DNA from 3 places in the Specibacter sp. BI4 genome. Region 2 is predicted to be linked to each of the others. Evidence: riboswitches for the same ligand, from Rfam matches in the RefSeq annotation. Region 2 holds a riboswitch; each other region holds the start of a gene.

Region 1 (5,524 bases), 580 kb from region 2:
ACTTCATGATGACGGCGGTTGGCCATGTGCTTTCCCTGATTCCCGGCTCGCTGGTGGTTGAGGTGGACAGGGGATCGGCAACCCTTTATGTGCATGCCATGAACGCGCCCACCACGGCGAGTGTGGAAAAGGTCCGCGCGGACATCCAAGGCTTTGAGGCCAGGTTGATCCGCGTCATGGGGACCCGGGCCGAGCTGGCGGCAGTGAAATCCGAACACGAGGGTGCGCCCATGGTGACCCACGCGTCAACCGGCGCTGGCCGTGCCAGCCGCGCCGGGTCCGCCGGCACTCCAACCACCGGGGAGGTGCTGTAACAGCCATGAATACTGTTGTCATTATTGTTGTCGGGCTGCTCACGCTCGCTTCAGCGGGGACCATTTATCGGATTGCCAAGGGCCCGTCGCTGCTTGACCGCGTGATCGCGGCCGATGTTTTGCTGGCCATCTTTGGTGCGGCCTTGGCCACGGAAATGGCCGTGAACAAACACGCCGACAATTTGGCGCTGCTGGTGGTCCTGACGGTGATTGGCTTCATCGGCTCAGTCACGGTGGCCCGCTTCGTCGCGCATAAGAAGGAGGACGTATGAATGCCTTCCTGGACGTTTTGGCGGCCATCTGCCTGTTGCTGGGTGCCTCGATGAGCCTCGCAGCGGCCATTGGGCTGCTGCGCTTTCCAGACCTCATGAGCCGCATGCACGCAGCCACGAAACCGCAGGTGTTGGGCCTGCTGCTGATGCTCACGGCCATGGGGCTGCAGCTGCGTGTCTGGTCTCTGGTGCCCATTTTGCTGATTGCCTGGCTGTTCCAGCTGCTGACCGTTCCAGTTTCTGCACACATGGTGGGCAGGGCCGGGTACCGCACCAAGCACCGCCGCCCGGAACTGCTCAGCGTGGACGAACTGGACCAGGTCGTGGCCGCCGTCATCGAAGACGACACCAAGAGCTAGCCCGGCCCGCCCGTGGGCATGGGAGCGCAAAAAAGGCGCCATTCGCCGTCATTCACGACGGCGGATGGCGCCTTTTTCGTGCGGGCTCAGACCTCTTCGGGGTGCTTGTTGAAGCGGGCAATGGCCTTCTGTGTGGTGCGCTGGGCCAACGTCTGGATGATGGCCGCCACGACAGAGGAGACCAGCGCAAAAGTCAGTGCGGAACGGAGACTGTTCTCCAGATCCGCACCATCCTTCGGCGGCTTGTTGCCGGTGCTTTTCTCCCAGGCAGTGTCCACGAGCTTGCTGGCCGCAAAACCAGCCCCGAGGCTTATCCCTGTTCCGAGCAGTTTGAAGACGATGTTCATGAAGTACTCCTGAATTCTGTGGCCGGACAATTGCGGGAATAACCCTACTGCCAGCCTAACGCCTTGCACCGGCTGCCGGAGGGTGGGGCAACCGTGGAAACACACCCATCATGAGGCACGCACCCCATTTCGCGAGCACTTTAATTCACTCGCGTCGTCCCCTCGACAAGCCGGATGCATGGGTGGACCATGGAAAGTGCGCGCTTGTTTGCGGTCCTTTGCATCTGTGGCAGCTGTGAACATGCCGTAGTTTGCAGTCGCCGTCCACAAAATGGTGGAACGTGGCGCCCCGGACCTGGAGCTCAGGTGGTCCGGCGTGCAACCGGCCACCCTGTCATGGCAGGGTGGCAGAGCTGGCCCCTTTTGAGGGGAGGGACCCATCTCGTGCGGATGCCTGACCAGGCGGCCGCACCTTTCGAGAAGGGAACGACCCATGAGGCGTCGTTTAGAAAATCATCGCCTGCAGCGCATTTCATCACGCAGGGTTCCGATGCTCGTTGCAGCAATTTTGGCGCTGCTGATGCCGCTGGCCCTTTCAGGACCGGCAGTTGCCAACTCCGGCGGAGGCTGGCACGGCCATCACGGCCCGCAAACCTGGACGGTTTTGGCTGGCAATGAGTCCCCGAACCAGGCCATCCAGAGCATGGCATTTCTCCCCGCCAACGTCTATGTCAACGCGGGGGACACCGTCAGTTGGCTGGCGAACTCGGCAGAGCCTCACACCGTCACCTTGTTGCCACCGGGGGTGCCGTTGATGGAATTCAACCCGGGCGACCCTGCACAGCTGTTTCCCGTTGGCGGCAGCTCCTATGACGGCGCGTCCTACTACAACTCGGGCATCCTGAGCAACGTTACCGACAGCGGCCTCCCGGCCGTCACGGGCTACAGCCTGAAGTTCCCCGCCGCAGGCAACTTCACCTACTACTGCCTGGTCCACGGCGCCATGATGAAGGGAACCGTGCATGTGGCGGCCGCCGGCACACCGTACCCGTACACGCAGAACGACTACAACAAGCAGGCGAAGAAGGAGGCACACAGCATCCTGAAGGACGGGCGTGCGCTGTGGCACGCAGCAGAGGCGCTGGCTGACTCGCACCATGTCTACGTCGGCACCGACGACGGCATGACCATGGTCATGCGGTTTATCCAGCCCACCGTTCGTGTGCACGTGGGTCAAAAGGTCACGTTCATCAACAACGGCATGGCAGCCCCGCACACCGTCACATTCGGCACCGAGCCGGCCAACTTCGGCCCGCCGTCGGGTAATCCGGCGAAGTTCGCCGGCGGGAACCTGAATTCGGGGATCATGATTCCCGGATCCACGTTCACCGTGACGTTCAACAAGGCAGGGACGTTCAGCTACATCTGCGCCCTGCATGACTACATGGGAATGGTGGGCAAGGTGGTGGTGAAGTAGCACCACCCCAACCCAACCCAGCCAAGCACGAGGGCGGGAGGCCCACCCAGGGGGCCTCCCGCCGTCGTGCGTCACGAACATTGGCCCCGGGAACGTGGCGGGGGTAAACTGAAGCCGCAATTCAAACACGACAGGGGAGCGTCCACCCGGCTTGGGTATCGGCGCTGAGAGTGCGGTTCGCCGCAGACCCTCGAACCTGCTCCGGCTAGTACCGGCGAAGGGAGTCGAGTTCTCTTCGGCTGCGCGGAAATACCGACGCATCCGCCCCTCCTGCAAAGGAGGAATCATGAGCAAGTCATTCGCGGGCGAAAACGCCGCGCAAAAAAACACGCCAAACAACCCGGTGGCACGGAAAAGCACGTGGCGGGTGGTCGACATCGTTGTGGTGTCGGTTCTCGGTGTGGCCGTGGGTGTCATCTTCTGGCTGTGGTCCGCCGGCTACGGCCTGGTCAGCGCCTTCACCGTCGCCTTCCCGCCCATCGGTGCACTCTACGGCGGGGGTTGGCTGATCGCCGGCGTGCTGGGCGGGCTGGTGATCCGCAAGCCCGGCGCTGCACTGTACTGCGAACTGATCGCGGCCAGCGTCGAGGGCCTGCTCGGTACCCACTTTGGTTTCACCGTGCTGCTCTCGGGCCTCGTGCAGGGGCTCGGTGCGGAGTTGGGCTTTGCACTCTTCCGCTACCGCAAGTTCACGCTGCCCGTGTCGCTGCTGGCCGGTGCGCTGGCCGGGCTGGCCATGGGCCTGAACGACAGCGTGGTGTACAACGTGGCCTGGGCCATTGAATGGAAAACCGTCTACGTTGTCCTGGCCATGATCTCCGGTGCCGTCATTGCCGGCTTGGTGCCCTGGTTGGCCGTCCGCGCACTGGCCCGCACGGGAGCGCTGGCGAATCTGCCCTCGCGGGGAGCCGCCACCGAGAGGGCGGTCTAGCCTTGGCGTCAACACAGCCACGGGGTGCCCCGGCGCGGATCTCCGCCAGGGGCTGGGGCTGGCAGCATTCGGGCCGCCATGACCGTGCGGTGCAGGGCCTGGACCTGGAGATCGCCCCGGGGGAGCGGGTGCTGCTGCTGGGCCCCTCCGGCGCGGGCAAGTCCACGCTCCTGCACGCGCTCGCCGGCGTGCTCGGCGACGACGAGGACGCCAACGAAATCGGCGAGCTCCGCATTGACGGCCGGCCCGTGGCGGAATCCCGTGGCCGGGCCGGCCTCATGCAGCAGGACCCGGACGCCCAGGTGGTGCTCTCACGCGTAGGCGACGACGTTGCCTTCGGCGCCGAAAACCTGGCCGTCCCGCGCGATGAAATCTGGCGCAGGGTGCACGCCGCCCTCGAATCCGTGGGCCTCGCACTGCCCCTGGACCACCCCAGCTCCGCCCTCTCCGGCGGACAAAAGCAGCGGCTGGGCCTGGCCGGCATGCTGGCCATGCGCCCCGGCCTGCTGCTGCTGGACGAGCCCACCGCCAACTTGGATCCCGCCGGGGTTGTGGAGGTCCGCGACGCCGTGCGCCACAGTCTCGACGAAAGCGGAGCCACCCTGGTGGTTGTCGAACACAGGGTTTCCGTGTGGCTCGACGTGGTGGACAGAATCGTGGTGCTGGCCCCGGACAGCCTTGGCGAGCCGGGCGGGGTGCTCTTCGACGGCCCGCCCGCCAGGGTGCTGGCGCAAAGCCGCGAACTGTTGGCCGGCGCCGGAATTTGGGTCCCCGGACATGTCCCCCACGTCCGCCCGCGCAGCAACGCAGTCCCACGCCAGCCAATGGACGACGCCGGAACCGGCCTGCTGCTTGAGGCAACGGATCTCGCTGTCTCCCGCACGAAAGGGCGGCGCAGGCACCCCGCGGTTCCTGCCGCCGTCGTTCCTTCCGTGCAGGTCAAGGCAGGGCAAGCACTGAGTGTCACCGGGCCCAACGGCTCGGGAAAATCAACGCTGGCACTGACCCTGGGCGGCTTGCTGCGGCCCGCGGGCGGGGAACTGGCTGCCACGGCGGCGTTGTCGCGCGGGGCCGGACCGGCACCACTGAAATGGCGGGGGCGTGAACTGATTAACCGGATCGGCACGGTCTTCCAGGAACCGGAACACCAATTCATTGCCGCCAGTGTCCGGGACGAGCTGATGTTTGCGCCCAAGCTGCTGGGCCGGGGCGCCGAAGCGGTTGATGAGCTGCTGGTCCGGCTGCGGCTGGAACACCTGGCGGGGGCGAATCCGTTTACGCTGTCAGGCGGGGAGAAGCGGCGGCTGTCGGTGGCGACGGTGCTTGCGGCAAGTCCGCAGGTGCTGGTGCTGGACGAACCCACGTTTGGCCAGGATGCAAACACCTGGGCGGAGCTGGCCTCCTTGCTGACGGAGCTGCTGGATGCCGGCACGGCAGTGGTCTCAGTGACCCACGACGCCGCGTTCAGTGCCGTGCTGGGCGGGGACCGGCTGGTCCTTGGCGAACCCGCCCCTGAACGGATCCTCCACAGCGCCGCAGTTGCCGGCCCCGCCATTCCCGGTCCCGCAGCCACCGTTCCGGGCAGGCAGCCGGGCGCAGCGGCGGAGGGGGTGCGCCGATGAGCGTCGACATCATCGCTACGCCGCGCTCGCGGGCCTGGCTGGCCGGCGCCAACCCGCTGGCCAAGCTGGGTGCCGGCATGGCCATCACGATCGCGCTGCTGATCAGCGTCGACTGGGTGTCGGCAACCGTGGCGCTTGTGCTTGAGTGCGCGCTCCTGCCGCTGGCCGGCCTAAGCGTACGCATGCTGTTGATGCGGGGTTGGCCGATCTTGCTGGCTGCGGTGGTGGGCGGTTACGGGACGGCGCTTTTGGCGCCCAAGAC
Region 2 (5,524 bases):
TGCAACAATAAGTGATACTAAATACTCTCCACTTTGCACTGATTAGGATGAGTTTCGTACGACGTGATGGGAACTCCCGCCTACGGCTAAGCGGCCTCGAATGCAGTGGATCGGCCATCAACGTGGTGCTTGTCATTTTACTCTCGATACATCCCCAGCTGCCCGGGCGAGACTCACAGTTCGGGTTGCTTTTCCCTTGAGTCCCCCGCATGTGACACCGGAGGGTCACGGGTATGTAGGTTCTGTGTGGGCAATCCAGCAACCGTAGCGAGTCTCTGTGTCGATTGAGACCACGGTGAAATGTGATGTTTCCGCACCATTTGCCATCCGTTGATGCTAGTGCAGAATCTATGGAGCATGTCCTGCATCTTCATGCCTCCGCGCTTTGCCGACCACAAAGCCCACCTCAGCGACGGCTGGACTATAGGTGGCTGTGTGGGTGGTAATGCGTTGCTGGTTCAGTGGAGCATTTCAGGAGTGACAACCGCCCGCCTATGATTCGAACATGGACGCTACCTCGTTCGCTGCAATCGCCACCGCCACCTCAGCCGCCGTCATCGGCCTAGTGTGAACGCCCCGACCGCAGCCCCATCGTGGTTGCTGGTGCCAAGGAGGCCAGAAAATCAGAAATTCTGTGCGGCCTGAGCTCGGCATAAATTTTGAACCATTGAGCCTTGTTCGTCTACTGCGACCAATTCACTGCCATCGTCCGTTCTCGACACCTGCTCCCCAGGAATTCTGTGGCCGGCGCCCTGTCGATGATGCCACATGACGACCAGTGCGGTGTTAGGACCAAGCGGAGCGCCCGATAGCCGTATTCCACGGACCCAACGTCATCCCTGGTGCGAGTCGGGACGTGCCAGGCCCAAATTCTCCCGCAGGGTGCTCCCCTGATAGGAGGAACGGAAGATCCCCCGTTCCTGCAGGATTGGCACCACCAATTCCACAAAATTCCTGAGTGATTCAGGGTAGGCGGGGCACATGAGGTTGAATCCGTCGCAGGCGCCCGATTCAAACCAGGCCTGTATCTCATCCGCGACTTCGTTGGCGGTTCCCATCATGGTGGCGTGCCCACCCCCGGCGGCCAAAAAGCCCAACAATTCTCGCAAGGTAGGTTGCATCGTCGCAATGATGCGCTGCACCGTGAGGTATCGGCCCTGAGGCCCCGTGAATGTTGCGGCAGGGGGCAGCGGGGCCACGAGGTGATCGAGTCCGTGTCCGCTGTAGTCCATTCCGGTGAAAATATTGAGCTGGCCGATGGCTGTGTCAATGTCCAGGTAGGCGTCCAGTGCCCGTTTTTTCTCCATGGCTTGCTCACTGGTGGCGGCGACATAGGTGACAAGGCCGGGAAGAATCGGGACCGTGGTCCCGTCTCGGCCGGCAGCAGCCAGGCGGGTCCGCATGTCAGTGGCGAATTCGATTGCGGAGTCCTTGTCCCACGACACCGAATAGATGGCTTCGGCAAATTGCGCAGCAAAATCTCGTCCGGCCTCCGAGGAACCCGCTTGGAACAGCACCGGCCTCCCCTGCGGGGAACGGGGGACATTCAGTGGCCCCGCCACGGAGAAATACTTCCCGGCGTGGTTGATCGGCTGGATCTGTTCCGGATCAATAAATGTTCCCAGCTCCCGGTCCTTGGGCAATGCCTGGTCCGACCAGGAATCCCAGAGCCGCTGGATCACCCGGACGAATTCATCCGCCCGCTCATAGCGTTCGGCGTGCGTGGGCAGGGCCGCGAACCCGTGGTTTTGCGCCTCGGCGTCGAACATGGAGGTGACTATGTTTGCGCCCACTCGGCCGCCGCTGATGTGGTCCAGGGAGGCCAGCATGCGGGAGGCGTGGAAGGGTGTGTAGAAGCTGGAGGAGACGGTGGTGACCAGGCCAATGTGTTTCGTGGCCCGGGCAAGGGCACTCAGTGCCGTGATCGGTTCCAAGAGCGAGGGCACACCGGCGGAATACTGCCGGTTGACGCTGTGACCGTCGGCGAAGAAAACCGCGTCAAAGCATCCGCTTTCAGCCAGCTGGGCCAGCTCCTCGAAATAGGCTATGTCCCCGACACGGTCGGCGCTGGAATCCGGATGCCGCCAGCCCATGGTGTGGTGCCCTGCACCGAAGAGGAAGGCGTTGATGTGCATTTGCCGCGTGTTGGTGACGCCGTCAGTTGCCATCACTAGTTCATCACCAGTCCGCCGTCGACCACGAGGTTTTGTCCCGTCACTGCCCGGGACCAGGGTGATGCGAAGAACAGCACTGCATCAGCAAATTCAGCTGGTGTGGTGACCTTGCGCAGAGGTGTTCCGCCAGCGATCAAGTCGAAGACCTGCTCAGGTGTGGCGGCAGAGGCGTCGGTGGTGCGCAGCAGTCCCCCGGAGACCATGTTCACTCGAATTTTGGACGGGCCCAGGTCGGCAGCGAAGGTGCGTGTCAGTGCCAGTAGGGCAGCCTTGGCCGCGGTGTAGTCGTGGTAGGGCACCACCGGGTTTTGGAAAAGGTTGGTGCCAATGTTCACGATGACACCGAACCCGGCGTCTTTCATGCCCGGCAGCACCTCCTGAATCGTGTTCAGCGCACCGCCCACAACGCCGGAAAACTGGGCCGTAAATTCGTCGTAGCCAATGCCGTCCGCCTTTGACCGCGCGTCACCGTTAAAGGAAAAATCGGGCAAGGCGTTATTGATGACGGTGGTAATGGTCGCACCAAAATGCTCAGCTGCGGCAGTCACCATGGCTTGGACCTCGTCGGGGCGGGTGACATCGGCGCGCAAGGCAACGGCTTGTTCAGATCCGATGTCAGCGGCCAGTTCCCGTGCCGCCGCGTCACTGTTGCGGTAGTTCAGCACCACCCTGGCACCTTCCCGGGCGAAGGAACGGGCCACATCGGCACCTAGTCCGCGGCCTGCTCCGGTAATCAGTACGATCTGGTCTTTGATTTGCATGTCATACACCTTTCAGCGGAGCGAAAGGATGCCAGGAATGCACGAAGGTCTGGCTCGAGGGGACACATCGTCATTGCTGCAGGACCGGCATCCCTTCGCTCGGATTATCGAGATCAGGTTCAACGGGTCTAGCTCTCAGCCGCCAGGCGGCACCCCGTGTCGTGTCCTCGGCCAAACTACCACGGTTCGGACGGCGGCACGCAACGCCGTGTCCTCCCTCTTCGACTCAGCGCTGCAAAGTGTTGCCGTAGCTGCCCACATGGAAAATGGAGAGCTTCTGACCGGCTGATTGCCGGCTACTCTGAGTAATTCCACGGGTTGTGTGCGCCGGCCTGTCCGCCGCTCCAAAGAACTAATACGAGACCGCGCCCAACCTGCGGGCGCCACCCTCCAGCCGTGCCCGGGCCCTCATCTGTACCGGAGCCCCGGTAACAGATGACGCAACAGAGCCCTACGAAGTATCGATCTCCTGTACAGATGTATTTGCGACCGAGCGAAAAACGTTCGACTCTCTAGAAGAGGCTCGAGCTGACACGCGCCGGCGCGTTTATGGTGCCTCAAGATGCTCTTAGGGCTCACGTTGAAATTGGTTCTTGTTGTTCGGGCGTGTCGTTTTCTCCTTGGGGGCGGCGGTTACGGTGTAGTTCCAGTCGCCGTGGAAGTCGTGCCGGTGCAGGCGGGTCGCTTCGAAGGTTTTCATTTGTTGGTCGGTGATCCTGGTGCCTTTGGGGTAGGTGTTGGTGTCGCGCATTGACTCGATGGTGAGCCCGGATTTGTTGGTGGTTGCCGCGATGGTCTGGACGGCGACTTCGTGGGTTTGAAGGGGCCGGTCGCGCCAGTTCATGGTGATGGCGGAGAACATCCGGTGCTCAATCTTGTTCCACTTGGACGTTTCCGGGGGCAGGTGGCAGACGGTGATTTGAAGCCCGGTCTCGGCGGCCAGAGCGGCGAGTTCGGTTTTCCACAGCCGCGGCGGGACCCGTTGGATCCGCCGCCGTCCGCGGTGACCAGCAGCCTCTTCGCGTCCGGGTAGGCGGGGTGGCCGACTATTGTCCACCAGCGGCGGATCGACTCGACGGCGAAGGCGCCGGTTTCGGAGCCGACGTTGACGAGCCCGGTGTTCGCCCCGACGTCATAGATTCCGTAGGGCACCGCCTTGCCCTCCTTGCCGATGAAGTCGTAGATGGCATGCTCGGCCGTTGCCGTGCGAACGGCTTCCTCCCACACAGTTCCGGCCAAGCGCAGGGCCTGCTCAGTGATAGTGGCCAGCGTCGCGGCGCTCTTCGACCCGGCACTCTCACGCTCAGCCCGCCATTCCTTCGAGAACCGGGTCGCATCCGCGTTGGACACCCCGGCGGCCTTCCGCACGCACGAGGAAGCCGCGGCAGGCACAACTGACTTCGCGGCTGTGGCTGCGCGCAGGGGCACAGCCGTCGCGTAAGTCCCCACCGCTGAGTGCTGTTCGTTCGTGTCGGGAATCCGGTACGAACAGCACAGACGCAGGGGAAAGTTCCTAGGATGGGAGATGTGGTGGCAGATTCTCCCGGGGTGGTTCGTCAGCAAAATCTCCCCGACGAACCCGGTCGCCACGTCTACTACCAGCCGACCGGCAACGGCCACGAGCACTCCGTGCGGGAGCCTCTGAACAAGATTCAAAAGATCATCAAGGAGATGAATCCATGACCCAAGACGAGCAACAGCGCGCACTCCTGAACGATCACCTAGAGCGCATACAGGCCCGAGTGCACAAACTCGAAGCTGACCTCACCGCGGTGGTTCGTACCCGTCGCAACCAGTCCGACGATGATGAACACGATCCCGAAGGTGAAACCCTCTCTTCCCTTTGGTCCATGCAGGCAGGCCTCCTTGAAGCCGCACGTGTAGACGCCAGTCAGGCCAAAGACGCGATGCAGCGCCTCGAGGCAGGCACCTACGGCATCTGCATCTCCTGTCTCGAGCCCATCCCCATCGGCCAACTCGAAGTACGCCCCTTTCGAGAACGCTGCGTGCCATGCACAAGCTAAACACCCACCCGTGCCCGGAGACGCAGATAGTGAACCCCGTCGAGGGGTCAGGTGGCCCGGTATCGCCAAACCCCCTCACCACCCAGGCTAGAGTCCTAAGTCCGGCCTCGAGCACAGTTCTGATGCGTCGTGGTGGTGTCTTGCTCTCATGCCGCACTGGACCGACAGTCATGTCACCAATGGAACAAAACAACTACCGACAAACCTTGTTTTACTCCTGCTTCGGATGCTAAGCCTTGAGGGCGGAATGATCGCCGGGAGGCCTGGCACCGGCGGGAAGATCCCTCACGAAACCGAAGGAGCAGCTATGACGGACTATGACGATGAAAAGCGTGCCTTGGACGATTGGAGCCACCGGCTCTTGCATGCCTTGCAGATCCTGGACCTGGAAGCGGACGCTGAGTTGATCCTTAAGGTGGCTGAGAAATCATCCCGTTCGGTGAGCCCGTCTGCCGGCCCGATCGGCGCCTTCTATGTCGGCTACGCTGCGGCTTTGGCCACCACCAGCGGCGGCGTAGATACTCAGACGGCCGTGACCAACGCTGCAGAGAAGGTCATGAAGCTG
Region 3 (5,524 bases), 1.9 Mb from region 2:
AGAATACGCTAATTCTGCCTCCGGGAGCAAATGACACTGGTTCCGGGTCCCTTGCACCCTCCTGGCAAAACATTGTTTTACCAGCGACGCTGCGTGGTTCCTGAAACCGTACTCACCAACATTAGCGCGACTGCCGCCAATTATTGTCATTTTTGGCCAGTGCGGCGCCGTTTCCTTGCGCACAGCGGGTGGTGTTAATCACCTGCGCCGGTGATACCGCCCGGAAGTTGGCTGTGCGGGGCCGCAAAGAAATCGACCTCGTACTGTGCCGAATGGGCAAAGGCCGCCCGCATGCGTCCACGTTCCAGGGCGGATCCCCGCCGTGCCGCCACGTCCATAATGCCGACGGCAGTCGCCGTTGCCTGCGCAAAGTCGTCGGCGGCGTACGTCGCCAGCCACGCCCCATAGGGGTGCTCCCCCACAAACGACAGGTAGTCGGAGTGCAACACGCGCCCCACCTCCGCATACAACCAATAACACGGCAGCACTGCGGCAACGACTTCCCCGTAGCTTCCGGAGAAGGCAACGCCCTGCAGGTGGTCCACGTAATGTTTGGTGACCGGGCCCTGCTGCAGCTCCGCAGGGTGGTCGCGGAGCCAGTCGCGGTGCAGCGCCATTTCAACCTCGAGGCAGTTTTGGGCGCCGCCGGCCCAGAATTTCTGTTCGGCTTCGGTGGGCGCCAGGGCACTTGCGCGGGCCAGGACCCGGGAATAGCTGCCCAAATACAGCGCATCCTGGGCGAGGTAGTAGGCGAAGTGGTGTCCCTGCAGGGTCCCTGCGGCCAGTTCCTTGATGAAGTCAAGGGCAAAAATGGCCCGGCGCTGCTGGGCGCATTGTTTCCACAGTTCACTGCTGAAGCTGCCCGGCCGTGGCGCCGCCTGCTCCCACAGGGCGTGCAAATGGTTGATGGGTCCCGCGCCGGTGCCCACCCGCAGCGCCGCCGAGGTCTCCAGTGCCCGCCCCAGCCACTCCTTCGCCAGGGCCACGCTTGCCTGCCAGTCCCCTGTCTGCGCCTGCAGCGTGGCCACCGCCGCCGACAACGAACATCCGGTGCCGTGGGTGTTGGCTGTGTCGACCCGGGCCGCGTTGAATTCCTGTACCGTGCCGTCCGGGGCGACCAGCGCGTCGGGGCACTTCTCCCCCGGCAGGTGGCCGCCCTTCACGAGGACCAGGACCTGGTGCAGGGCAGCCAGCTCCCGGCCCTGCTGCACGGCTTCCTGCCAGTCGGAAGCCTCCGGCTGGTTGAGCAGCACTGCCAGTTCAGGAATGTTGGGCGTCACCAGGTGGGCGTTTTTGACCAGTGCCAGCAAGGCCCGGCGTGCTGCCGGGAGCATGAGCTCGTCACCGCTGGTGGCAACCATGACCGGGTCAAGAACGACGACGGGCGGGCGGGTGCGCACCAGCCAGTCCGCGACGGCGTGCATCACCTCTGCCGTGCCCAGCATGCCGATCTTCACCGCGTCAATGGTGACGTCCGCGGCGACGGCGTCCAGCTGGGCGGTGAGGAAATCCGCCGGGGGGACGTGGACGCCCTGCACTCCCCGGGTGTTTTGGGCGGTCAGGGCCGTGATGGCGGCCATGGCATAACCGCCATGGGCTGAAATGGATTTGATGTCGGCCTGGATGCCTGCTCCCCCGGAGGGGTCCGATCCCGCGATGCTCAGGATCCTGGGGTGCCGCACCGCCGCGGGCATGCCCTGGGGATTATCGCCCCGGAGGCTTTCGGCATGAATACTTTCGCCGGGAACAACTTCGGGCGTCGCTGAATTGATGGTGCTGGTGCTCATTGGGACATCCCTTCGCCGGTGCTAACCGGGCAGGTTCAACGGGTATTGTCTCAGCCTGCCCTGATGGCGTGGCACCCCGTGTCGATCTCCACCCTAGCCCCGGCCCGCCCGTTAAAGAAAAAACCCGCAGTAGCCGTCGAAGACCTTGTTCAAAGGCGGTCTTCGACAACAACTGCGGGTTGTCTCATGGCTTTTCAGCGATTAGAGTTCCGAAGCCGGCACTCCCACACCCAAGATGATCGGGCCGCTGCTGTTTTTCACGGGTTGGGCAGCTGCCGGAATTTCCACCGCAGCACTCATGTGCGGGGCGGAACCCTGACCGGCAGATGTTGCAACCGAGGTCTCCACGCTCATGTCGGCACCCCCCTGGGCACTGCGTGCGCTGCGGTTGCGGCGCCCCCGGCGTGAGGACCGTGACCGGTTGTCACCGCCGGCCTCAGACGAGTGGTCGTGCGGCTGGTCCTGGCCAGGCGCTGCCAGCTGGTCCAGGGCCTGCGACAGTCCGGCCAGCGCTGCCGCCTGGTGTGCATTGTGCTCCTCCGGGCTGCCGCTGCTTTCGCTGCGGTGTCCGCGCGGGAGCTCGATGGCTTCCCCGCCAAAGGTGAGCGTGGCGCCGTCGGGCGTTTCCGTCGTTTCCGCAGGCGCCGAAGCAACCTCGGTGCCGGCGGCACTGTGCGGCTGCCCGCCGTCGTGCTCATGATGCGAGGCTGCAGCGGCCGCGGCAATGTTCGCCAGGGCGGCACGGGCTTCATGGGCCTTTTGCGCCTTCTGGGCCTCGCTTGCCTCGTCGTGCACCGGAACGGGGGCGGCCTCGTGCGGCTCAGTTTCCGGCTGCTGCCCGCGGTTGCGGTTGCGCTTGCGTTCGCTGCGGGTTGAGCGGTTGGCTGTCCGTTCGCTCTCGCGGTGTTCGGGCTTGGCGCCGTGGATCTGTGCGGCTTCCACGGCGGGGCTGTGCGTGCGGCGGTGCTCGACGGGAATCTCGTGCGTGACCATGCCGCGGCCGGCGCATGTGGGGCACTGCTCGCCAAAGACCTCGAGGAGCCCGGTGCCCATGCGCTTGCGCGTCATCTGCACGAGCCCAAGCGAGGTGACCTCGGCAACCTGGTGCTTGGTGCGGTCCCGGCCCAGGCATTCGACCAGGCGCCGGAGCACCAGGTCGCGGTTGGATTCGAGGACCATGTCGATGAAATCGATGACGATGATGCCGCCGATGTCACGCAGGCGCAGCTGTCGGACGACTTCTTCGGCCGCTTCCAGGTTGTTCTTGGTGACTGTTTCTTCCAGGTTGCCGCCGGAGCCGGTGAACTTGCCGGTGTTGACGTCAACCACCGTCATGGCTTCGGTGCGGTCGATGACGAGGGAGCCGCCGGAGGGCAGGAAGACCTTGCGTTCCAGGGCCTTGTTGATCTGCTCGTCGATGCGGTGCGCGGCGAAGATGTCCTCGGTCATGGTCCACTTCTCCAGGCGGTCAAGCAGGTCCGGGGCCACATACGTCACGTACGCCTCGATCGTGTCCCAGGCGTCCTCGCCGGAGACGATGAGCTTGGTGAAGTCTTCGTTGAATACGTCGCGGACCACCTTGATGGTCAGGTCGGGTTCGCCGTAGAGCATTTCCGGGGCGAGCGTCTTGTGTGACGAGGCCCGCTCGTTGATGCCGGCCCACTGGGCGCGGAGCCGGTTGATGTCGTTGGTGAGCTCTTCCTCGCTGGCACCTTCGGCGGCCGTGCGCACAATGACGCCGGCGTTCTCGGGCAGGTGGTCCTTCAGGACGCGCTTGAGGCGGTTGCGCTCGACGTCGGGCAGCTTGCGGGAGATGCCTGTCATGGAACCACCGGGCACAAACACCAGGTAGCGGCCGGGGAGTGAAATCTGGCTGGTCAGGCGGGCACCCTTGTGGCCCACGGGATCCTTGGAAACCTGTACCAGCACCGGGTCGCCTGACTTCAGGGCATTCTCGATGCGGCGCGGCTGGCCGTTGAGGTTTGCGGCATCCCAATCAACTTCGCCCGCGTACAGGACGGCGTTGCGGCCGCGGCCAATGTCGACAAAGGCGGCTTCCATGCTGGGCAGCACGTTCTGGACCTTGCCCACGTACACGTTGCCGATGAGGGAGTCCTGCTGGGTCTTGGAGACAAAGTGTTCGGCCAGAATGCCGTCTTCGAGGACACCGATCTGGATCCTGTCTTCGCCCTGGCGCACCACCATGACACGGTCAACTGATTCGCGGCGGGCCAGGAACTCGGCCTCGGTGATGACTGTGCGGCGGCGGCCGGAGTCGCGCGAGTCGCGGCGGCGCTGCTTCTTGGCTTCGAGCCGGGTGGAGCCGCGCAGGCTGGTGACCCGGTTGGGGTCGCTTGAGCCGGTGTCGGACGGGGTGCGGGGGGCACGGACCCGGGTGACGGTGTTGGGCGGATCCTCATCGGAGCCCCCTGTCAGTTCCAGGTCCTGGTCGCCGCGGCGGCGACGGCGGCGGCGGCGCGAGGTCACGCCGTCGTCGGTGTCTTCAGCGTCTGTCTCGGCGGCTGCGCTGTTATTGGCGTCCGGTGCATCGGCTGCTTCGGAATCGTTGCCGCGGGTCCGGCGGTTGCGGCCCCGCGAGCGGCCCTGGCGATCACCGTCGTGGCCGTCACTCTTGCCGGCTGCGCCGTCTTCGTTGTCCTCGCGGGCTTCCTGGGTGGCTGCGGCAGGCACGGCCAGGCTCAGGTCGGGGGCTAGGAACAAGGCTGACATGGCTGCGGAGGGGGCCAGGAACAAGGAGTCGGCGGCAGCTGTGCCAGTGCTGTCCACAGCATCGGGCGCAGACGGTTCAGCCGCAGTGTCGGGCGTGGCTGCTGCGGTGGTTGTTGCGGTTGCTTCGGTCGCAGTGCCGGCCGACGGTTCGGTCGTATCGGCAGCAGCCGAATCAACGGCAGCCTCGGTCTCCACGGCGGCGCTCTTGGCGGCAGGCCTGCGGCGGCTGCGGGTGGTCTTGGGTGCTTCAGCGGCGGGCGCGGGCGTCTCGGCAGGGTCAACCCCGGGGGTCGCGGCGGCGTCAGCGGCGGGGGTCGCGGCGGCATCGTTGTCGAGGGAAATTACGCCCTGGACAGGGGCCGGCCCGGCGGGCGCGGCTGCCTTCCGGCTCGCCCGGCGGGCAGGAGCCTTGACGGCAGGTGCTTCGGGCGAAGCCGCGGCGGAAACGGCAGCAGGCTCGGCCGAAGCGGCGGCTCCGGCTGATTTTGCTCCCGCACTGGAGGCGGCACGCTTCGAGGCTGCGGTCTTGGCTTCGGGAGTCTTGACTTCGGGGGTCTTGGCTTCGGCGGGCGCGGTGACGGGGGCCTTGGCCACGCGGCTGCGTTTGGCCGGCGCCTTTTCTGCCGACACTGCGGAATCGTCTCCGGCAAGGCTCAGTTCGCCCTGCACACCGTTTTCTTGCTGCACTGCCGCGGGGGCAGTTACGGGCGAAGTGGCCCGGCGGCGGGTGGCGCTCTTGGCCGGGGCTGCAACAGGCTCGGCAGTTGCCGGCTCGACGGTTGCCGCGGCCGGCTGGACAGGTGCCGATATTTCATCCAGCAGCGACGGTTCGGCTGCGCCGACAGCTCCCGTTGCTGCCGGTTCCGTTTTCTTGGCGCGGCTGCGGCGGGCAGGGGCCTTCTTGGCCGGGGCAGCCGCTTCGGCTGCGGTGCCGGCAACGGTGCCTGCAACGGTGCCTGCCGCAGTGCTTGTTTGAGACGTGCTTGTTTGGGGAGTGCTGGTTTGCG

Evidence for each region. Region 2 has a riboswitch for thiamine pyrophosphate ahead of AC1L6K_RS19905 (3-oxoacyl-ACP reductase). Riboswitches for the same ligand answer to the same signal wherever they lie in the genome.
Region 1: it holds a riboswitch for thiamine pyrophosphate, as region 2 does, so the genes downstream of both, AC1L6K_RS01685 (ECF transporter S component) here and AC1L6K_RS19905 (3-oxoacyl-ACP reductase) in region 2, are expected to answer to the same signal.
Region 3: it holds a riboswitch for thiamine pyrophosphate, as region 2 does, so the genes downstream of both, thiD (bifunctional hydroxymethylpyrimidine kinase/phosphomethylpyrimidine kinase) here and AC1L6K_RS19905 (3-oxoacyl-ACP reductase) in region 2, are expected to answer to the same signal.

What each region holds. Positions count from the first base shown of each region.
Region 1 is NZ_CM155265.1:348,042-353,565, reverse strand. It holds gene AC1L6K_RS01710 (Na+/H+ antiporter subunit E) at 1-314, shown strand, start outside; gene AC1L6K_RS01705 (MrpF/PhaF family protein) at 320-586, shown strand; gene mnhG (monovalent cation/H(+) antiporter subunit G) at 583-945, shown strand; gene AC1L6K_RS01695 (DUF4235 domain-containing protein) at 1,032-1,292, opposite strand; gene AC1L6K_RS01690 (plastocyanin/azurin family copper-binding protein) at 1,726-2,709, shown strand; TPP riboswitch at 2,832-2,949, shown strand; gene AC1L6K_RS01685 (ECF transporter S component) at 2,996-3,640, shown strand; gene AC1L6K_RS01680 (ABC transporter ATP-binding protein) at 3,643-5,262, shown strand; gene AC1L6K_RS01675 (energy-coupling factor transporter transmembrane component T family protein) at 5,259-5,524, shown strand, end outside.
Region 2 is NZ_CM155265.1:4,407,283-4,412,806, forward strand. It holds gene AC1L6K_RS19900 (LLM class flavin-dependent oxidoreductase) at 834-2,168, opposite strand; gene AC1L6K_RS19905 (3-oxoacyl-ACP reductase) at 2,171-2,935, opposite strand; TPP riboswitch at 3,009-3,102, opposite strand; partial or broken gene AC1L6K_RS19910 (ISAzo13 family transposase) at 3,504-4,117, opposite strand; gene AC1L6K_RS19915 (hypothetical protein) at 4,466-4,618, shown strand; gene AC1L6K_RS19920 (TraR/DksA family transcriptional regulator) at 4,615-4,959, shown strand; gene AC1L6K_RS19925 (DUF6457 domain-containing protein) at 5,267-5,524, shown strand, end outside.
Region 3 is NZ_CM155265.1:2,469,769-2,475,292, reverse strand. It holds gene thiD (bifunctional hydroxymethylpyrimidine kinase/phosphomethylpyrimidine kinase) at 195-1,787, opposite strand; TPP riboswitch at 1,778-1,876, opposite strand; gene AC1L6K_RS11370 (Rne/Rng family ribonuclease) at 1,989-5,524, opposite strand, start outside.